DNA from 3 places in the Paenibacillus violae genome. Region 3 is predicted to be linked to each of the others. Evidence: riboswitches for the same ligand, from Rfam matches in the RefSeq annotation. Region 3 holds a riboswitch; each other region holds the start of a gene.
The links. Region 3 has a riboswitch for cyclic di-AMP ahead of RQP52_RS32990 (C40 family peptidase). Riboswitches for the same ligand answer to the same signal wherever they lie in the genome.
Positions count from the first base shown of each region.

Region 1: linked by a shared signal. The riboswitch ahead of RQP52_RS16755 (APC family permease) and the one ahead of RQP52_RS32990 (C40 family peptidase) in region 3 are both predicted to bind cyclic di-AMP.
Region 2: linked by a shared signal. The riboswitch ahead of RQP52_RS16185 (hypothetical protein) and the one ahead of RQP52_RS32990 (C40 family peptidase) in region 3 are both predicted to bind cyclic di-AMP.

Region 1 is NZ_JAWCUD010000005.1:177,782-184,476, forward strand. Features, by position in the region: gene RQP52_RS16745 (EcsC family protein) at 1-145, shown strand, start outside; gene RQP52_RS16750 (NAD(P)/FAD-dependent oxidoreductase) at 713-1,942, shown strand; cyclic di-AMP (ydaO/yuaA leader) riboswitch at 2,128-2,288, shown strand; gene RQP52_RS16755 (APC family permease) at 2,385-4,220, shown strand; gene RQP52_RS16760 (YqkE family protein) at 4,277-4,537, shown strand; gene RQP52_RS16765 (polysaccharide deacetylase family protein) at 4,534-5,484, shown strand; gene RQP52_RS16770 (hypothetical protein) at 5,522-5,737, opposite strand; gene RQP52_RS16775 (hypothetical protein) at 5,924-6,695, shown strand, end outside.
Region 2 is NZ_JAWCUD010000005.1:36,315-43,009, forward strand. Features, by position in the region: gene RQP52_RS16165 (response regulator transcription factor) at 1-179, shown strand, start outside; gene RQP52_RS16170 (helix-turn-helix transcriptional regulator) at 180-1,124, opposite strand; gene RQP52_RS16175 (APC family permease) at 1,234-3,060, shown strand; gene RQP52_RS16180 (hypothetical protein) at 3,130-3,651, opposite strand; cyclic di-AMP (ydaO/yuaA leader) riboswitch at 3,937-4,105, shown strand; gene RQP52_RS16185 (hypothetical protein) at 4,228-4,644, shown strand; gene RQP52_RS16190 (hypothetical protein) at 4,741-5,175, shown strand; gene RQP52_RS36490 (potassium-transporting ATPase subunit F) at 5,332-5,409, shown strand; gene kdpA (potassium-transporting ATPase subunit KdpA) at 5,458-6,695, shown strand, end outside.
Region 3 is NZ_JAWCUD010000017.1:2,235-8,929, forward strand. Features, by position in the region: gene RQP52_RS32950 (GyrI-like domain-containing protein) at 1-66, shown strand, start outside; gene RQP52_RS32955 (hypothetical protein) at 116-571, shown strand; gene RQP52_RS32960 (AIM24 family protein) at 586-1,284, shown strand; tRNA gene RQP52_RS32965 (tRNA-Gly) at 1,386-1,460, shown strand; tRNA gene RQP52_RS32970 (tRNA-Arg) at 1,469-1,545, shown strand; tRNA gene RQP52_RS32975 (tRNA-Pro) at 1,569-1,642, shown strand; tRNA gene RQP52_RS32980 (tRNA-Gly) at 1,650-1,720, shown strand; gene RQP52_RS32985 (aldo/keto reductase) at 1,982-2,914, shown strand; cyclic di-AMP (ydaO/yuaA leader) riboswitch at 3,058-3,207, shown strand; gene RQP52_RS32990 (C40 family peptidase) at 3,209-4,114, shown strand; gene RQP52_RS32995 (hypothetical protein) at 4,283-4,942, shown strand; gene RQP52_RS33000 (glycosyltransferase) at 5,020-6,201, opposite strand; gene yyaC (spore protease YyaC) at 6,304-6,695, shown strand, end outside.

The DNA of each region.
Region 1 (6,695 bases), on a different contig from region 3:
GCAGCTTGTCCCTGGCATTGGAGCTGTCGTAGGCGCATGGGCGAATTTTGGCCTGCTGGAAGAGTTGGGCGTGGCGGGCATGAACAGCTTTCGCTTGCGCCGGTTAGAGGATAAAACCAGGTTGGAGGCTGAGGGTGAGCAGTGAACGGGTGGATTCCCGTTGGAGAAAATCCAATGAAAGTGCGAATTTCCTTGCTAAAATGCTGGTTTGGTTGGATGAAATCCAATAGGTAGGGGGAAATTGGCATCCTGTGGGCTGTTGCGGCGTGCTTCGTTGGATTTCATCCAACGGAACGCGGAAATCCGGCCTCAAAAAGGAGTTCTCATTGGAATTTATCCAATGAGAAGAGGCGAGGCATCGCCAGCCCGCGGTCCAACTCCTTAGCCCCGCCATGCGCTCGCCACGCCGTTCAATGTCTTGGTCCGCCACGTGCCCGCCACGCGCTCTCGCCCTACGTCCCGCATCCCCTCGCCCCGCGCACTTATGCCGCTGCACCCGCCCCCCATACCACACAGCCTTTTTTGACCAAGCTAGGCAATGTTCCAGTGATTTTTAGGAAAGAGGCACATATACTAATGATGAGCCAAACCATGTGTACGCCCTGAACGAGTATGTGATTTTTTTCACATGACAACCCTGGATGGTTTGGTCGATCTTTTTCACCAACGATGGTAGAGAAAAAAGATGATGTAATCGGAGGAGAGGATTCAGATGAGTAGACCGAAGGTGGTTATTCTGGGAGCTGGGTACGGTGGGCTTGTAACGGCAATAAGGCTGCAGAAGCTGATCAAAGCAGATGAAGTGGCGGTCACGCTGGTGAACAAACACGACTATCACTACATGACGACACATCTGCATATGCCGGCAGCCGGCACTGATCATCATGAGAATGCGCGTGTAGCAATTAAGGATCTGATCGATGAGCGGAAAATTCATTTTATCAAAGCAACGGTTCAGCAGATCGTACCTGAGGAAAAAAAGGTGGTTCTGACGGACGAAGTCCTCACCTACGACTACTTGGTCGTGGGGCTTGGGAGTGAGACGGAAACCTTCGGCATTCCGGGATTGCGCGAGTATGCGATGACAATTAACAGCATTAACAGTGTTCGCTTCATTCGTCAGCATACACAGTATATGTTCGCTAAATATAAATTGGATTCCAAGCATAAGGAATATTTGACAATCGTTGTTGGAGGCGCTGGTTTTACAGGCACGGAGTTTGTTGGGGAGCTGGCTGACCGAATTCCTGATCTTTGCCACATGTTTGACGTCGATCCTTCCCTTGTTCAGATCATCAATATCGAAGCATCGCCTACTGCTTTGCCGCCAGGATTGCCGAATGACCTCGTGGAATACGGCATGGACGTGATGCGCCGCAAAGGGGTTCAATATAAATTATCTACCGCCATCAAGGCATGCGAGCCCGGCGGCGTGCTGTTGGGAGACGGCCAATTCATACCTGCCGGCACGGTCATTTGGTCGGGAGGTGTTCGTGGGAATTCCTTGCTGCAAGATGCGGGCTTCCACGTCCAACGCGGCAGGGTCAAAGTGGATGACTACTTGCGTTCCTTGCAGTTTCCCGATGTTTTTATTACGGGTGATTGCTCGATTGTCATGAGCCCGGAAGGCACGCCATACCCCGCCAATGCCCAAATCGCCGTCCAACAAGGTTGTAATACGGCAAAAAATTTATACTATTCACTGAGTGGAAAGCCATTACGACCTTTTGCCTACGATTACAAAGGCACGGTCGCCTCGCTTGGTCGCGGAGAAGCAATTGGTATCCTGAAGGTCAAAAAAGTGAAAGGCAGGCTGGCCGCATTCCTCAAAAAGATAATCGATGCCCGCTATTTATTTCTCATTGGCGGTATCCCACTCATCTTCAAAAAGATGATTTTTAAGCAAAAACAAGCCACAAGGAAGCGTCATGTGAGAAATTAATTTTGCTGAAATACCCGAAAATCTAATGAATCAGACAATAAGCTAGTAAAACAGAGATACTGAAAGGATTACATCATTGTAAGCGGATTATCAAATGAATGCGGGGAGGGAATAATCTTTTTTAAGATTATTCTCTCCTTTACTATGAGCCAATAAGAGAGTAGTATCAACTCGTACGTTAACAGTTGAATATTTCGCTTAATTTTCTAATTAGAAAAGCGGGGGAACCATAGGTTTCAACGGGGTGAGTAAGGTGTGTCTTGTCGCATGCGGCAGCTACCTTTAGGGCAGATTTCTCGCAGCCCGAACCCGTCAGCTAACCTCGTAAGCGGTCGTGAGAAAGGAGAACATGTGGCTAAGCACAAGGTCTATCCTTGTGTTTTTTTGCGCCTAAAAAAGGAAATCAAGCTGAAAACTAGGTTATTTGGAGGAATTTCACAGCATGACAAGTGACTCATTGAAAAAGATTGTATTCGGCAAACCGCTGAAATCAGCGGAGCTGGAATCTGAGAAAATGCAGGTATGGAAGGCTCTGCCCATCCTGTCTTCAGATGCCCTGTCTTCGGTAGCCTATGGCACGGAGCAAATTTTGCTAGAGCTTGCAACTGTTGGGGTTGCTGCTTTTGCTTTCTCATTGCCGATTGCAATCTCGATTATTGCTTTAATCATGCTTCTTGTTTTAAGTTATCGCCAAGTGATTGAGGCCTATCCAATGGGCGGCGGAGCTTACATGGTGGCCAAGGAAAATTTGGGCATGATGTCGGGAAGGCTCACCGGAGTTTCACTGCTGATTGATTACACGTTAACCGTTGCGGTTTCGATTTCAGCAGGCGTGCAGGCGATAACGTCGGCATTCCCGGTTACAGTGCCTTATATTGTCCCCATAGCCTTAGTGCTTGTCTGGTTGATGGTTTGGCTGAATTTGCGGGGCACTTCTGAATCCGGAACGGTGTTCGCGATTCCAACGTACTTTTTTATCCTGTGTATTTTACTGCTGATCGGCAAAGGGATCTTCGATATGCTGACAGGATCCATGAATATGCATGAATTCCAAGTTGTTCCCAGCTCGATGACGAGCTCATTGACTTTGTTTGTTATTCTAAAAGCCTTTTCATCCGGCTGCTCGGCCGTGACAGGGATTGAGGCGATATCCGATGCGGTGCCGCATTTCCGTACGCCATCTGTCAAGAATGCCAAGAGAACCCTGGCTTCGCTTGGTACACTATTGGCGATTGTCTTCGGGGGCGTCACCTTGCTGAGCTTGGGTTATGGAATTGCACCTGACCCGCATGGACATACTTCGGTCTTGTCGATGGTTACGGAGCAAGCGTTTGGCCGTGGCGTCATGTATTATGCCACACAGATTGGCACCATGCTGATTCTAGTATTGGCTGCGAATACGAGCTTCAACGGATTTCCTATTTTGGCATCCATTATGGCTCAGGATAAAAACTTTCCGCGCATGTTCTCGTATCGGGGAGATCGGTTGTCGTTTCACTACGGGATCGTAACGTTAGGTGTTTTGGCAAGTATCTTGCTCGTCATTTTCAAAGGAAAAACCGATGCACTTATTCCACTTTATGCGATTGGCGTCTTTTTATCTTTTACCCTTGCCCAAAGCGGTTTGGTCCGCAAGTGGTTCAGAGAACGTCCGGCTGGCTGGATCGGCAAGTTCGTTATTAATGGGTTAGGGGGAATCGTCTCCCTTGCCGTTCTTATTATTTTCTGTATTACCAAATTTAGTGAAGGCGCTTGGATTGTTATTATTGTGACGCCGCTATTGCTTTGGGGAATAACCAAAATCAGCAATCACTATGATGATGTAGCCAAACAACTGCGCATTGATATCACACAAGAACGCGTATGCGTGAAGGAACCTGTAATCATTGTACCTGTTGCGGGCATTCACCGCGTTGTAGCGCAGTCTTTGAACTATGCCAAATCTTTATCTCCCAATGTCATTGCTTTCTACGTCTCGTTTTCGGATGAGGATGAAGAAGCGATGCAGGAGAAGTGGGATAAGTGGGATCCGGGCGTTCGGCTTGTCGTGTTCAAATCCCGTTATCGGACCATTTTGAAGCCGCTGGCTGAGTTTATTGAAAGAGTCGATACCCATGTTTCGGAAAAGCAATCGATCATGGTGATCCTGCCCCAGTTCATGCCGAAAAAATGGTGGCACCGCCTGCTCCACAACCAGTCTGCCGCACGTATTCGCTCGAAGCTGCAAGCCGATAAAGATATCGTCGTTGCGACGGTGCCCTATCATTTGCATGAGTAGAGGTGTACAATAAAGGGGTAAACCGGATGTAGAAATGGAACAGAGGTGAACCTTTTATGGCAAAAAAGAAATGGTCAAACACTACCGCTGAACCTAGCGCGCAAGATAAACCTGCGACACTCAAAGATTTGCTGCGCCCTGATATCGTAGCGGGGCTGAAGGCTCAGGCTGATGCGATGAAAGCTGAGGAGCAGGCTCGCAAAGAGGCTGCCAGAGCTGAAGCAGAGGCTGCGCGCAAGGCGGAGGAGAAACGGCTGGAGAATGATTTCGGCCACTTGCTCGAGAAGAGCAAGCTGGATTGGAGAAAACACAAATGAGGAAGCGCTTGGTGTGCTTCCTTTTTCTTTCGGGTGCGTTGATAGCGCTTACAGGTTGTGGGGTGGAGAGAGGGCCGATGAAGCTTGCGGACGAACCGGCTGTGTCGGGAAGGCCGGATTCTGTTGTATCTGCAGCGCCGGTTGTGCAAGGCGCCGTCACTCCGGTGCCCACTTCGAAAGTAATACCGACAGACATATCAGCGCCAACTGACGCACCACTCTTACCTGCAAAGTTGCCTTCGCTTGCCCAGACCTTAGTGGAACGCTATCATAAGGCAGTTCCGGCAAAATGGGGCGAGAACATCCCCGGCGTGCGGACACATCTGGTGACGCAGGATAAGGTGATCGCCCTGACCTTTGACGCTTGCGGCGGCAAAGAAGGCAGCGGTTACGATGAGAAGTTAATCGATTATTTGATCAAGGAGCAAATTCCGGCGACCTTGTTTGTTAATGCGAGATGGCTTGCCGCGAATCCGGACATTTTTGCCAAGCTGGCGGCGAACCCGCTGTTTGAAATCGAAAACCATGGGACCGAGCATCGGCCGCTCTCTGTGAATGGCAGAGCCGCATATGGCATCGCAGGAACCAAAGATGTAAGCAATGTGATTCGCGAAGTAACGGAGAACGCCGATGAAATCGAGAAGCGGACGGGTAGGCGGCCGCTATTTTTCCGCTCAGGCACGGCCTTCTACGACGATATCGCCGTTGACATTGCCCACGACCTGGGTTTTCAGTTGGCGGGCTATAACGTACTTGGCGACGCTGGAGCTACATTTAACACGGAGCAGGTCTACCATGCGCTTACTAAGGCCCGGAGCGGTTCCATCATTTTGGCGCATATGAACCATCCGGAGAAAGACACGGCTGAAGGTGTCATGAAGGCGATACCTGTTATGCAGAAGGCGGGCTTTCGATTTGTTCATCTGTCAGCCTATCCCGTAGAGTGAAATAGATGGACTTCCTATCGTTAATCTGCGCTGTTCATCACCTTTTTTTCATCTCAAAAAACTCGCACTCATTCCGATCATAGTAAGCTAAATCAGCAACACGCGATTGCAAAACCACGGTTGTTTCGCTGAAACGAAGGACGATCGCATTCGAATCGACAATATGATCGTCTTTGAAAACACGGACAAAAACGCCTTTTTCCACAGCTTCCTGAAAATCGGAATCCGTCACTAATCGTTGGTTACCGGCCATACTCAGCATTCTCCTTGCATGTATAAAATAGTTCTTCAATTGTACCACAACGCGCCAACAATCTCCCGTTCTCCACGAACGCCTACTCTTCGCCCGGCATAGAATGTAGCACCAAAGAGTCTATTCCTTGTCATTGACGAAATGGACTCCCAAATGCTGCATAGGCAGAGAGGATGCGTGATCCCGATGGACATTCAATTACTACCGATTCATTGGGTATATCTAGTATTTATTGGTTTTATTCTTACGTTTTTAATTAAACGCAGAGACACCACGATGATTTGTGTGGTTGGGATTTTTGCGCTGGGCTTGCTGGCAACGGAAACCCTAAGCGGTTCAGTATCCGGGGTGTTCAACAGCTTTATTTATGCAACCAAAGAGTTGATGGGAACGATTATGATTATCTCGATCATCGTAGCGATGAGCCGTGTGCTGATTCGCACGGGCATCAATGAAACGATGGTTGCTCCATTAACTCATTTTCTAAGGACGCCGGCGCTTGCTTTCTGGGGCATCGGGATTATCATGATGGTAACTTCCTGGTTCTTCTGGCCGTCTCCCGGTGTTGCACTCATAGGGGCGGTATTGCTGCCTGTGGCGGTACGTGTGGGTTTACCTGCATTAGGTGCAGCTATGGCGATGAACTTGTTCGGACACGGGATCGCGCTGTCAGGGGACTACATTATTCAAGGGGCGCCCAAATTAACAGCGGATGCCGCCGGGTTGCCGGTAACCGCGGTGATGGAGGCAAGTGTGCCGCTTGTTATTGTCATGGGGCTTGTGACAACGGTAACCGCGTTCTGGATGATGCGGCGGGATATCAAAAATGGGACATGGCGCGACGGTCTTGTGACGAGCGGTAACGGGGACAAGGATTCGCTGCTCTCCTCCGAGCAAGATGCCAAGTCCAGTATGTCTTCAAAAATGAGAAAAACACTCGCGGTTATCATCCCTGTAC
Region 2 (6,695 bases), on a different contig from region 3:
TCGTTAAATACTTAACGAATATTCGCATGCTGAAGGCCAAAGAGCTGCTGCTGAATACCAATTTGCAAGTGAAGCAAATCGCGGAGAAGGTCGGCTACTACAGCACGCGGCACTTTACCAAACTGTTCGTCGAGAACTGTTCCAGCTATCCGTCGGATTACCGCAAGAGTCACGCGTAGTCAAATGAACTGAGAGAACTTGCGGTACTGCTGTGCCGACATGCCTTCCCACTTTTTAAATATACGGCTGAAATAATGAAAGTCATCATAGCCGACTTCGAGCGAGATTCGCTCGATTTTATCATCTGTTTCGCGCAATAGCCGCTTAGCCTGCTGATGCCGCACGGATTGCAGGTATTTATTAGGGCTCATGCCTAACATATCTTTAAAAAGCTTACTCATATAGTCTTCATGAACGTTGATGAAAGCGGCCATTTCGACATTGGTCCACTTTTTTCGGTAACTCGTTTTGAGTTCATGAGCTAAATGCAGTAAGCTTTCTTGATATTTCGGGTGAAGGGTGCGGTCAGTCTCCGCTTGATGACGGATCAGCAGCGTGAGCATTTGGAGCATCAGCCCCTTGGAGACCATTTCGAAGCCTTGTTTCTGCTCGGTCATTTCATGAATGGTCGCTTCCATCAGCGAAACGACAGCTGGCGGTAGCGAGATGGAGTAACCGTACGGAAACAGAGGTGCCCCGTCGATATAAGGCATCGCGCAAAAACAATCCATGAGAGGATGGCTTTCATCCACGACAATATCCCCTTGCTTCACGCGCAGGTCGCTAAAGAAATCAAAGTGAATCCCCAATAGATGAACATGCGGCGCTGTTAATACTTCAATGGTGTGATACACATTGGCAGGTATAAGCAGCAGCCTCCCCGCAGGAATCAACATCGACTTTCCTGATAAAGTGGCCTGCAGCTCGCCTTGTATGACATAGAGAAACTGAAAGTCGTAAATGCGCCGCGCCCATTTGAATTGAGGCGTTCTTTGGTGCAATTGAGCCCAATGGACGCTGGGCGCCAAATCACGATAGGTGGTATGCCGAATCGGGGAGATGCCTGTCAATGTCATCACCATCCAATGGATAGACTGGGTAGTCACTCGGTACCATTTTATCACATCGCTTGTTCGACTTTTGTAGAAACTTGGCAGTATGATTTGTGGTTCTTATTCTAACTTAGGGGGTAATTTAAGGGAGGATGAACTCAAAACATTTGGCGGTGGTATGATGTTTTCTGCATTGAAAAGGTTACTCATTGGTCAGCCTTTGAAATCAGCCGAGTTAGGGGAGCAAAAGCTGAACAAAACAAAGGCGCTAGCGATCCTGTCGTCTGACGCGCTATCATCAGTCGCATACGGACCTGAACAGATACTGATTGTGCTTATCACCATAAGCACCGCGGCTCTTTGGTACTCGATACCGATCGGCGTGGGTGTGCTCATTCTATTATTGGCTCTCATTTTGTCTTATCGGCAAATTATTTTCGCCTATCCCCATGGGGGCGGGGCCTATGTCGTTTCGAAGGAAAATTTGGGTGTAAACGCCGGCCTTCTCGCAGGAGGCTCCTTGCTGGTGGATTACATCCTAACCGTAGCGGTCAGCATCTCAGCGGGGACAGACGCAATTACTTCTGCCTTCCCGTCGCTCCACCCCTACAATGTGAATATTGCTATTCTGCTCGTTGTCGCCATCACGATTCTGAATCTCAGAGGGATCACTGAATCTGCCTCCATCTTGGCCTATCCCGTCTACTTATTTATTTTGGCGCTGATTATATTAATCTGTGTAGGCTTGTATAAAGGGGTGACTGGCACAGTTACACCTGAGATGCATGCTCCTATAGGAACGCCGGTTGCCGGGATTACTTTGTTCTTGTTATTGAAAGCTTTCGCATCGGGCAGCTCGGCCTTAACAGGTGTGGAAGCAATCTCCAATGCCATTCCGAACTTCAAAGACCCGGGACCGAAGAATGCCTCCAAAACCTTAGCGGCCATGGGATTGCTGCTTGCCATTCTGTTCTCCGGCATCGTGTATTTGGCTTATGCCTATGGCATTGCGCCTAAAGCGGAGGAAACCGTCGTCTCGCAGATCGCCTCTCAAACCTTTGGGAGAAATTACATGTACTACTTCATTCAAGGCACGACAGCGCTGATCCTTGTGCTTGCCGCGAATACCGGGTATTCGGCCTTTCCTTTGCTCGCCGTTAATTTGGCCAGGGACAAATATATCGCTAGAATGTTCACGATCCGAGGGGATCGATTAGGGTATTCGAACGGGATTATATTTCTGGCGATTATGTCGATCATTCTGATTATTGCGTTTAAAGGCAGAACGGAGCATCTTATTCCGCTGTATGCTGTGGGTGTGTTTATTCCCTTTACACTTGCGCAAACAGGGATGCTCGTCAAATGGGTGCGCGAAAAGCCCAAAGGCTGGATCGTTAAACTAACGATCAATTTGATTGGCGCTTTGATTAGCTTTACCGTCATGCTGATCTTTTTTATCACGAAGCTGGGGCAGGTATGGCCGGTGTTTATCTTCCTCCCCTTGATTGTTTATACGTTCCATAAAATCAAAAAGCACTACGAGGCCGTGAGTGAGCAGCTGCGGATCACGACGTGTGAGCCTTCTATCCCGATCAAGGGGAATGTGATGATCGTGCCTGTCGCAGGAATTACCCATGTCGTGGAAAATTCCATGAATTACGCGAAATCGTTAGCGCCAGATCAGATTATTGCGGTGTATGTGGCCTTTGATCGGGAGGCAGAGAAGCAGTTCCAAGAAAAATGGGAGTGTTGGCAGCCGGATGTGCGGTTAGTCACCCTGCACTCCCACTATCGGAGCATTATTCAACCGTTGACGAAGTTCATCGATACTGTGGAGCATAAGGCGAACGAGTCGAATTTCCGGGTAACCGTCTTAATTCCGCAGTTTATTCCCAAACGAAACTGGCAGCACATTCTCCATAATCAGTCCAGCTTACTGATCCGCGCGTTTCTGCTGTACAGGCGGGATCTCATCGTGACGACGGTGCCGTATCATTTGAAAAAGTAGCTGACCATAAACGTACAGAAATCGGCAGTAAAACGCCATTTCTGTACGTTTTTTGTATGTCAGGCTTTCCTACATCGTAGGACTCCCCGTTTTGATTCTTTTCCCAAGGTGGTGCTCTCTTTGCACCCTTCGAATGAACGCTTGAAGTTCCTGCTCGGTTTCACACACGGCCGCGTGCTCTAACCAAAGGAAAAACCTTTTTTTCGATATGGCTGAAGCATGCAGAGGAAAGGTATTTCTTGATTTGACAACATACAAGCCAGAGGGAACATTCTTCCAAGGTGCTGTGAAATTCATGCGAATTGACAGCCTTGATCGCTTCTCCCAGTCTTGCTCCTTTTGTTTATTTCGTATGGATCTGTACATGTTCATGATCACGTAATGCTCCGAGATTTCGGTCAAATTGGCATATCCGGCTCGTTGCGCTTTTTGAATAATGTCTGATTTCTCCTTAGAGAACCAGTACCCGACAATAACAGGGAAACGGTTAGCCTCTTCTAACCATAAGACGCCGAACCACTCGTAAGTTAAGGGGATCGGATTTAACATTTCGGGGATTAACCCTAAATAATAACGGGGAGCGGAAGCCATCGTTATTTCTCCTTTGCACGTAAGACCTGACAGCAATAATGTGTGTGTTCTGCTCCTCAATTGTAAGGCTGAGAGGAATAAAAATGGGGTAAAGAAAAGCGGGGTAACCCATAAAAAAACGATAAAAATGGCGTAAATGGAAGAAAAACGAAGCTTGAATAACGAGAATTCATGCTTTAATTGTTTGAAAGCGCATCCACTCGTCTATATGGCAAAAAGAAGGTCGCGGTACGTTTTACAAGGCGGATCTCCGAGGCGTAAGATTCAGAGCATCAACTTCACAACAAGTTGATAACGCTGAGTCCCCACAAGGGGAACGGGGGAACCAATAGAGGACGGATACAGATCAACGTCTTCGCGGGGTGAATCCAAGGCAAGCTCCGGCTTGCCAAGGTAGGGCGCTTCCAAGCCCGAATCCGACAGCTAACCTCGTAAGCGAATTGGGAGAGAGCCAACGTTCTATGTGCTAATTACAGCTTGCTTGTTATACCAAGCTGCCAAGAAGCCCGAGAGCAGGGAGTCTCTGCTCGCAGGCTTCTTTTTGTTGTCCAAAAAATGAGGAGAGTGAATCTACACATGGTTCCCGAATGCAAGATTACCCGAATTGAATGCTATCGCTTTGATGATGAATTATCCGATAAACTGCTGCCCGGACATGGCCGCGACTGCCATTGCGGCATCCTTTCCATCTCAACAAGCTTGGGAACAAGCGGTTTAGGAGATTATGAAATTCCTTGCGGCAATCTAAAGGGAGATTTCGTTCAATGGGCTGTTGTCTTTCAGAAACTCAAAGGGCTTTCCCTTGAGGACGGTTTGCAGTATGTCCGTCAGAAGAAAGAGGCATGGGGAGAAGTAAGGACTCATGTGATCGAGTCGGCATTAACTGACTTGTCAGATAAGCTTCAACATAAATCTATAGGCAACAAAGAGTTGGATGTTCTATCGAATCGTTCATATATCTTTGACCATTCAGAGGCCTATGTCTCTTTCTAAGCATGCGCATTTTTATGTTTTTTTTATATGCACGCTAAGGATTCTTTACCTCATTTTTATACAGTTCGGCGTTACAATGAGTCAGGAAAGGAAGCGATGAAAGTCATGCAAAGCGATTTGCTGCTAATAGCTGCGCCAACCAAGGCAGGCGAGGACTTTATGAAACAAATCAGGTTGGCTGGGTTTCCTTATGTTGCATTAACGAACAACAAGATGGAAAAACTCAAGCTAGAAGGGCAGGGAGTAAAAAAGATCATCCAGGTGGATACATCATTACCGGGTTCACCCCATATCCCCGATTATCCGATCGGGAGCATTATTCTGTTCGAAGAAAGCTTGACGTTATGCTGCCGCTATATTCAGATATGCCGCAGTTGGACTTCAGGGCCGATGTATGTGATTACCCAAAGTGTAAATCCCCGATTGATTTATAAAGGGTTAGGCGCTGACTACGTTATTTATTCTAAAAATGGTGATGTGAAGTTTCTTCTATCATCTCTATTACAAACAAATAAATTAGGTTCTGTCTGATCTGGAGGAGGTGCGCGATGTACAACGATGTAACAATGGTCTTATTAATGGCATTAACCTTTCTGGGATTTTGGGGATTTATGAAATTTTGCGAAAAAGCGTAAGCTGATGCTTTCGATGCGAGTTTTTGAATGAAAACTTATAGGAGGCAACCAAATGATTGTGATTGGACTAATTGCGCTAGCGATCATGGTGTATCTCGGTTTTGTTTTAGTGAAGCCGGAGAAATTTTAATGGATAAATTAGAACTTATGTAAAGCAGGGGGAGAACCTACTATGGGTATGGGATTGTTGCAAGTAGTCATCACACTGGTGATTATCATGCTTTTGGTGAAGCCGGTGGGCAGCTACTTGGTGAAAGTTTTCGGTTATGAAAAGAGTGGTCTGGATCGTGTGTTCGGCCCCTTCGAGCGTATGTCCTATCGCCTAATGGGTGTTAAAGAAGACGAAGCGATGGGATGGAAGAAGTACTTAGGAGCTGTATTAATCGTCAACTTTGTCATGATGATCCTCATGTACGCCGTATTTCGGCTTCAAAGTTTTCTGCCGTTTAATCCCGATGGGATTGGCAACGTATCTCCAACAATCGCTTTTAATACTACGATTTCCTTTATTACAAATACGAACTGGCAAGCTTACAGTGGTGAAAACACGCTTTCCTATTTCTCTCAGATGGTAGCCATTACGTTCCCGATGTTTACATCGGCGGCAACCGGATTCGCCGTAGCGGTAGCTTTTATCCGCGGATTAGTGGGTCGTCAAGATAACCTCGGAAACTTCTACGTGGATATGACTAGGGCGATTACTCGCGTCTTTCTGCCGCTTAGCTTCATTGTCGCTTTAATTTTAGTTTTTCAAGGCGTCCCGCAAACCTTGCTGGGAGCTGTTCAAGCGACAACGATTGAAGGGGCTGAACAAACGATTACTCGCGGTTTAGTGGCTTCCTTGGAATCGATTAAGCATATCGGTACCAACGGTGGCGGATGGTTCGGAACGAATGCTGCGCATCCTTTTGAAAATCCAACGCCGTTTACCAACATGATCCATATTATTTGTATGATGCTTCTGCCGACTTCGCTCGTATACGCATTCGGATTAATGATTAAGAACAAGAAACAAGGTTGGACCGTCTTCGCGGCCATGGGAATCATCTTCCTGGTCATGCTGGCGACGGTGTTCTACGCAGAGTATAAAGGCATATCTGCTGTGGATGCGATGGGCGTTCATGGGAATATGGAAGGCAAGGAAGTTCGATTCGGATTATCTGAAACAGCGCTTTTCACAACTGTTACGACAGCAGCTACAACAGGCTCTGTTAATGCGATGCATGAATCGCTTACACCGCTAGGAAGCATTGTTCCTTTTGCGGAGATGATGTTAAATAACGTATTTGGAGGCAAAGGGGTCGGCTTATTAAACGGACTGCTTTATCTCATCTTGTCTGTATTCATTTGTGGACTGATGGTTGGACGTACGCCAGAATTTATGGGCAAAAAGATTGAAGGCAAAGAAGTGAAACT
Region 3 (6,695 bases):
GATCCTTCGAAAATGAGAACTATTTTGCGTTACCCTGTTAAGGTGGCAGGAGTGGTGAAGGGGTGATTTTTGCTGTAAAATAGAAGAAAATGTCGAGCTGTTGGGAGGGAAGGCGATGCGGACAAGGCATATATCCGTTATTGGTCATGTAATCGGTGTGCTGGTGATTTGGATAGGGCTTATGTACCCTGCCTCTGCAGCCCAAGCCTCCTGGCTCGATAGGGTGAAGGATATCTATCAGCTGCCTGAGAATGTGGAGCAAATTCAGAAAGATTACGAGGCAACGAAACAGCAATTAGAGGAGCAAAAGGACAAGCTCTCGGAAACGATTCGGCATTCGCAGGAAACCGAGGAAAAGCTCCTTCAGCAAAACGAAGCGCTTCAGAAAGAAAATGAACTCCTGCAAGAGCGTTTAAAGGCCATGGAGCAGGTTGCAATAGATAAAGAGAACCGGAATCGGAAGATAACGAATATGGTTATCGCGGTGGTTGTACTTGTAGTGTTGTATTTTGTACTCGGGCGGGTGTTTCGTTATGTGGTCTGGCGGAGGCAGAAGCGTCAAATGAGATAGGAGGTCTGAGAGGCGTGGAAGTTACTTTCGAACATGCAAGCTCACACGCAAAAATGGCCACACTGCGCATCGAGAAGGACGAATCGATCCATGTGCTGCATCCGAGCCAAATCATAGCTTTTCAAGGGAAGTCTGAGCAAAGAGAGGATTCTTTGATGAAGCTGCCCAGCATGTACCGCAAAAAACGTCTGATTCAGTCGCGCGTGTATGGTCCTGCTCAGCTCATGCTAGGCTTGCCAGAAGGCTACAGTATGTCTGTGGTGCCTATTGGCGATGAGGATGATCTTTTGTACGAGTTTCGGCATGTTCTGTTTTATACCAGCGGTGTCAGCTTTACTTCTCACTTACAAAATGTTAAAAATACGCTGATCACGCAAGATCTCGTGAAAATGCAGTTTAAAGGGCCGGGAACGCTGGGACTTTTGACCGCTGGTCCGTTGTATCAGATGGCTTTGGATCCGAAGCAGCCTTTATATGTGGATATTCATTGTCTAATTGCGTATCCTCGGAATGCAGCACTGCGTCTTTGTGTATATGGCAATACATTAGCGAGCCAGCATATGAATTATCATTGGGAGATGACAGGGCAAGGGCATGTGCTGCTGCAGCCATGCAAGCCGGATCGTAAGTTGGATGAGCATATGAAAAATGATAGCTTATTGCGGCGAATTGCAAGGGAAGTGCTGCCTTTTGGCGGTATTTTTATAAAATAAGCGATTGGTAACAAAAAACATTTGCATTTGTTCTGAAATCCTGATATATTATTCCTTGTCGCCTCTGAGAAAGAAATCAAGTGACAAGCAACACATACCGTGCGGAAGTGGCTCAGCGGTAGAGCATCGCCTTGCCAAGGCGAGGGTCGCGGGTTCGATCCCCGTCTTCCGCTCCATATTTTAAGCGCCCTTAGCTCAGCTGGATAGAGTATTTGACTACGAATCAAAAGGTCGGGAGTTCGAATCTCTCAGGGCGCGCCATTTTAATTAAGTTATAAGCGTTTCGGGATGTAGCTCAGCTTGGTAGAGCACCTGCTTTGGGAGCAGGGGGTCGCATGTTCAAATCGTGTCATCCCGATATTTACGCGGGTGTAGTTCAATGGTAGAACTTCAGCCTTCCAAGCTGGTAGCGTGGGTTCGATTCCCATCACCCGCTTCAAACAAGAGATCACCTTGGGGTGATCTTTTTGTTTTGTGCGGGTAAGGGAAGAGAACCCACTAGGGGTTCGACCGTCCGTGAAGACAGCTTGAGTAATCCCGAGTAGGACGCGCAGAGACACGATACAGCTATGGGGACCATCCTAACGAAATGCCCGAGCCCGCACGTTTCTTGGCAAAAGTAGATGAAAGCGGTATACTTGTTTTGTTAACGTGTGCATTATCGTGAGACTATATCAATGAAATGAGGTCGGCGACTATGAAGGCGAAAAAGCTTGGACATGCAGGTTTTGACATCTCAAACATAACTTTTGGCTGTTGGGAGCTTGGAGGCGGCCCCTGGGAGTTCACGAACGACCAAAATAATATCGAGCTCATCCGTAAAGCGTTCGAGCTGGGCATCACAACGTTTGATACAGCTGAAGGCTACGGCAATGGACACTCGGAAGAGATCGTCGGTGCTGCTTTGGCGGATATACGTAAGCAATGCATTATTACGACGAAGGTGAGCAGAAGCAATCTAGCTCCTCAAGATGTAAGAAGATCGGCAGAAAACAGTTTGAACCGTTTGAAGACTGATTACATAGATGTTTATTACATTCACTGGCCAAGTTTTGAGATCCCGGTGCAGGATACGCTTGGTGAATTTGTGAAGCTGAAAGAAGAAGGCTTGATTCGGGCTATCGGCGTTTCGAATTTCTCTTTGGAGCAGCTGAAAGAAGCGGTAAACTATGCGCAAATCGATGTGATTCAGCCGGAATACAGTTTGCTGCACAGAGCTATCGAGCCAGAGATTTTGCCATTCTGCCAGAAACATAACGTTGGTGTAATGAGCTACAGCTCGATCGCCAAGGGGATACTGACAGGCGCGTTCCATCTTCATGGCAGGACGCTGAAAGAGGGAGACTTCCGCAAGGAGAGAAGGCTGTTCCTACCGGAGCATCTGGAGGCGGAGAAAGAGCTTTTAGCTGTCATGAAAGAAATGGCGGATGCCAAGGACGCTAACGTAACACAGATCGCAATTGCTTGGCTGCTGCACCATGAAGCACTTACTTCGGCTATTATAGGGACACAGGATGAGCATCATCTTGAAAATAATATCAAAGCGGTCTCATTGTCATTATCCGATTCAGAGGTAGCAACTTTGAACACAGTCAGTGATCGTGTGCTATCCGTAATTGGCTACTCCTAATCGCAAGCAAAACCACCCTATTGGGTGGTTTTTTTTGCCTATTATCCCGTGTATTCCGTACGCAATATGCGACAAAATCTATTGGTAAAACTTACCGTTTTGCAAAGCTTGTACCTACCAATTAAACTATGCTAGTCTAACATAGACAAAAAATGCCGAATCTTGGAGCATCGCAAGCTCTGGTACGGGGGACTTCTTTATTTGGGGTGAATGAGCGCTGCTAGCTGAGCGTACTAGGGAAAACCTCTTCCCGAACCCGTCAACTAACCTCGGAGGCGTCAAGGAGGCAAGGTTTTGAAATCTTTTTCTTCACGTCTTATTTGTTCATGCGCACTATTATGCGCCGCAGTACCGATGTTTACAGCACACTCCGCTCAGGCTGCATCCACGCCTACGGACAGCCCTGTCAAGGTGCAAGTCAATGATGAGCTGCTGAAGTTTCCGGAAGTTCAGCCTTATATTGATAACAAGGGCATCATGCAAGTTCCACTCCGAGTGCTATCTGAGAAGCTGGGCTATCAGGTGAGCTGGGAGAAGCAAGAGGACCAAATCGAGGTCACACTGGTTAACAAACAGCAGTCCATCTTACTTATTACAGAGCAGCAACAAGCGCTTGTGAACAGTAAGAAGATCAGTTTGGAAAGCAGTCCAACCGTGTACCAAGGGAATACATATGTTCCACTGCGTTTCATCACGGAAACCTTCGGTTCGCCAATTGAATGGAATGAAGCCAATCAGATTGCGATTGTGGATGTGGATGGAAAATCACACAAGCCAGCCTGGATTGCGCCGCCACCACCACCAGCACCTAAGGTTGTAGCCGCGGCCGCTCCCGTTGTTCCGTCAGTGAGTGAGCAAATTATTCAGACGGCAAACTCCTATATGGGCGTGCCTTATGTATGGGGTGGGACGACGCCGAGAGGATTTGATTGCTCCGGTTTTGTGCGATTCTTGTTTCAAGCGAAGGGGATCGATTTGCCCCGTACGTCAGCGGAGATGCACAGTGAAGCAGGTACGAAAGTGACGGATTTGAAAGCCGGAGATTTGGTATTTTTTGCTTCAAAAACAGTGAATCACGTAGGCATTTATCTTGGCAACGATCAATTCATTTCAGCGACTACATCCAGAGGCGTGGCTGTGGATAGCCTTTCGAGCGCTTATTGGAGCGCAAGGTATGTCGGAGCGAGAAGAGTTCTGTAAGGATAGGACTATCGAACACTTGTTTCTATGTTCTTTCGAATGAAAGGCATAGAAGGCAGGTGTTTTTTTTCGTTCGCACAATCATGCGATTTTTATCGAAATTTTATGGTTTTTAGCCTATAATGAAGAAATGTTTGGAAGAAAGAAAGAGCAGGTGAACACGAGCGCATGCAATTAAGTGTCTGGAAGAGTTGGTTTCATAAAAAGAGACATTCGAGTGTAGCAGATAGCATGTATACCGTGGATAAGGGACCTGCAATGCCAGATGAGGTCAGGGAAGTTATTCAGCAGTTTTTCCGTACATACAATCATTTCAAAGGGGCCAGAAGCCTGCAAACGGATACGTTTATCAAAGAAGTATTTTATGCAACGAAGCAGGATCCGAGAGATCAGCGAACAGTTGAAGAAATGGAAGCCTATATTCAACACAAGAATGTGCTGCGATTGCGCTTGAAATCTTATGTAGTCGATGAGTATCTTAGTCTAGGCGAAAAAATATGTATGATTGGTGTTACGAGGGAATTTAGCAACAATCACAAGAATCGCGTCTTGTATTTTCTCATTAAAGAAAACGATTCCTGGAAGTTTCACCATATCGCAAGGTCGCATCATGGCACCATTTTAGATAAATTTCAAATTAAAGAACAAACAGGTTTCGTCGTAGGCAACGATAAAGCCGCGCTCCTGTTCCTTACACACTCCAGTTCGTTAGATGCCTCCACGTTTATTACGGGAGATTATGTGCATGCGGAGGGGTATTTGGAAGTGGAACAAGAGTCGAGCAGCCATTTGTATTATAGGGTTGTGCGAATGAATCGTGTTCACTAGAACGATAAGATGATGCCACAAACCGTGAGGGTAAGCTTTGCTCTATCGAGTAACGCTTATTTGGCGTTTGTCCAAGGTTACCTTTTACTTCTTTTAAGTTCACGAAGCGAATAAAAAGTGCCTCTCCAGTAAATGCCGCCTTGTTTCCAAGTAAGCCAAACGGAGCGAACGATTGTATAAACAAGCAGTGAAGCGCTGACCGGAAGCAGATAGGCCGAATCACCTCTAAGACTCATTAATCGGGACATTAGCTTGCGATAGAGCCAGATTTGCAGGATAACCGCAACCGCATAGACGGCTCCGCGCCAATCCCAGAGGAAGAGGAGGCCAAGCCAGGGGCATATAAAAAAGCCGATCTGTCCCAAACAAGCTAGCAATGCGACCATATAGCTGTAACGAAAGCCGGAAAACAGGTTTTTTTCCAGTCCAATTACCGCATCTTTGAGCGAACGGTACCATTCCACTTGAAGCAGGTGTTTGGCAGACAGCACTCTTTGGCGATAACCTGCTCTTTTGAGGAAGATACCTAACTGTAGATCATCGTCAGGTCGTAAAGCGATCGCTTTATGCATGCCAATCGCTTCGTAGGCGCTCCGGCTTACCATATTAAAGGCTCCGATACCGATGCCCGGTCCTTTCGCGTTGTCGATATTCGCACGCCAAGGTCGAACGAACAAAGAAAATGAGAACAGAAAGAAATGGACGAATCCTTTGAGTAAAGCGCCTCTCGCAAACATATTGGGGGTCAGCGTGAGATGGTGCACATCCTGTTCCTTCATATAGGTGACTGCGTCGGTTATCGTACCGGGAGCGAAAAGAATATCCGCATCTGTAAAAAGCAAATACTGCCCTCTAGCCTGGAGATACCCTTGGTATAGCGCATGGTTTTTGCCAAGCCAACCATCCGGCAGATGCGTGATGTGAATGATTTGCAGTTTGGTACGGATGTCCTGCTTACCTTCCGACCACTTGCGCAGTTCCTCCAACCGGACACCGGTAGCATCCCGAGATCGATCATTCACGGCAATGATCTCGAGGCGCGGGTAATTTTGGGAAAGCAGATGCTTGACGGTTTCGCGGATTGTCGTTTCCTCTTCTTTGGCTGCGATGATAACGGATACGAGCGGTGGCTTGTCCGAGAAAGGAGTGAGCGGAGACTTAGGCAGCGTTCGCAGGTTGGGCAAACCTTTTAACACATCCACAGTGGCGTATAACCAATACAGGAGGGTCAGAAGAGCGATGATGCCGAGAGTGGACACAGGATACCTCCTTATGGAAGAATAGAAGTTGATCGCATTATATCATTCATCCTTGGTAGGGGGAAATTTTTGCTGGAAGCTTGTAAGAGGAGGTAATGATGGATGGGGGAAACGTTGGACAAAAGGGAGCAATTTTGGAAAAAAATGAATGGCGAGCAGTTGGCTTCCTTTCTTGCAACCATTGGAAAATCGTCTGAGTTGGAGCCAAGCGCGCTCTTTTTTGTATGTATCGGGACGGATCGATCAAGCGGCGATGCTTTGGGCCCGTTAGTAGGCAGCAAGCTCGTTCAGTTTGGATATCCTCATGTTATAGGGACGTTGGAAGCACCTTGCGATGCCAGTAATATCGCGGCGCGTCTGCAGGAAATCCCGCAGGGCCATGTCGTTATTGCGATAGATGCTTGTTTGGGTCAAAAGCTATCGGTTGGCATGTACCAAGTATCGAATCAGCCCCTGGCGCCAGGGAAGTCGGTTGGCAAAGATTTACCGCAGGT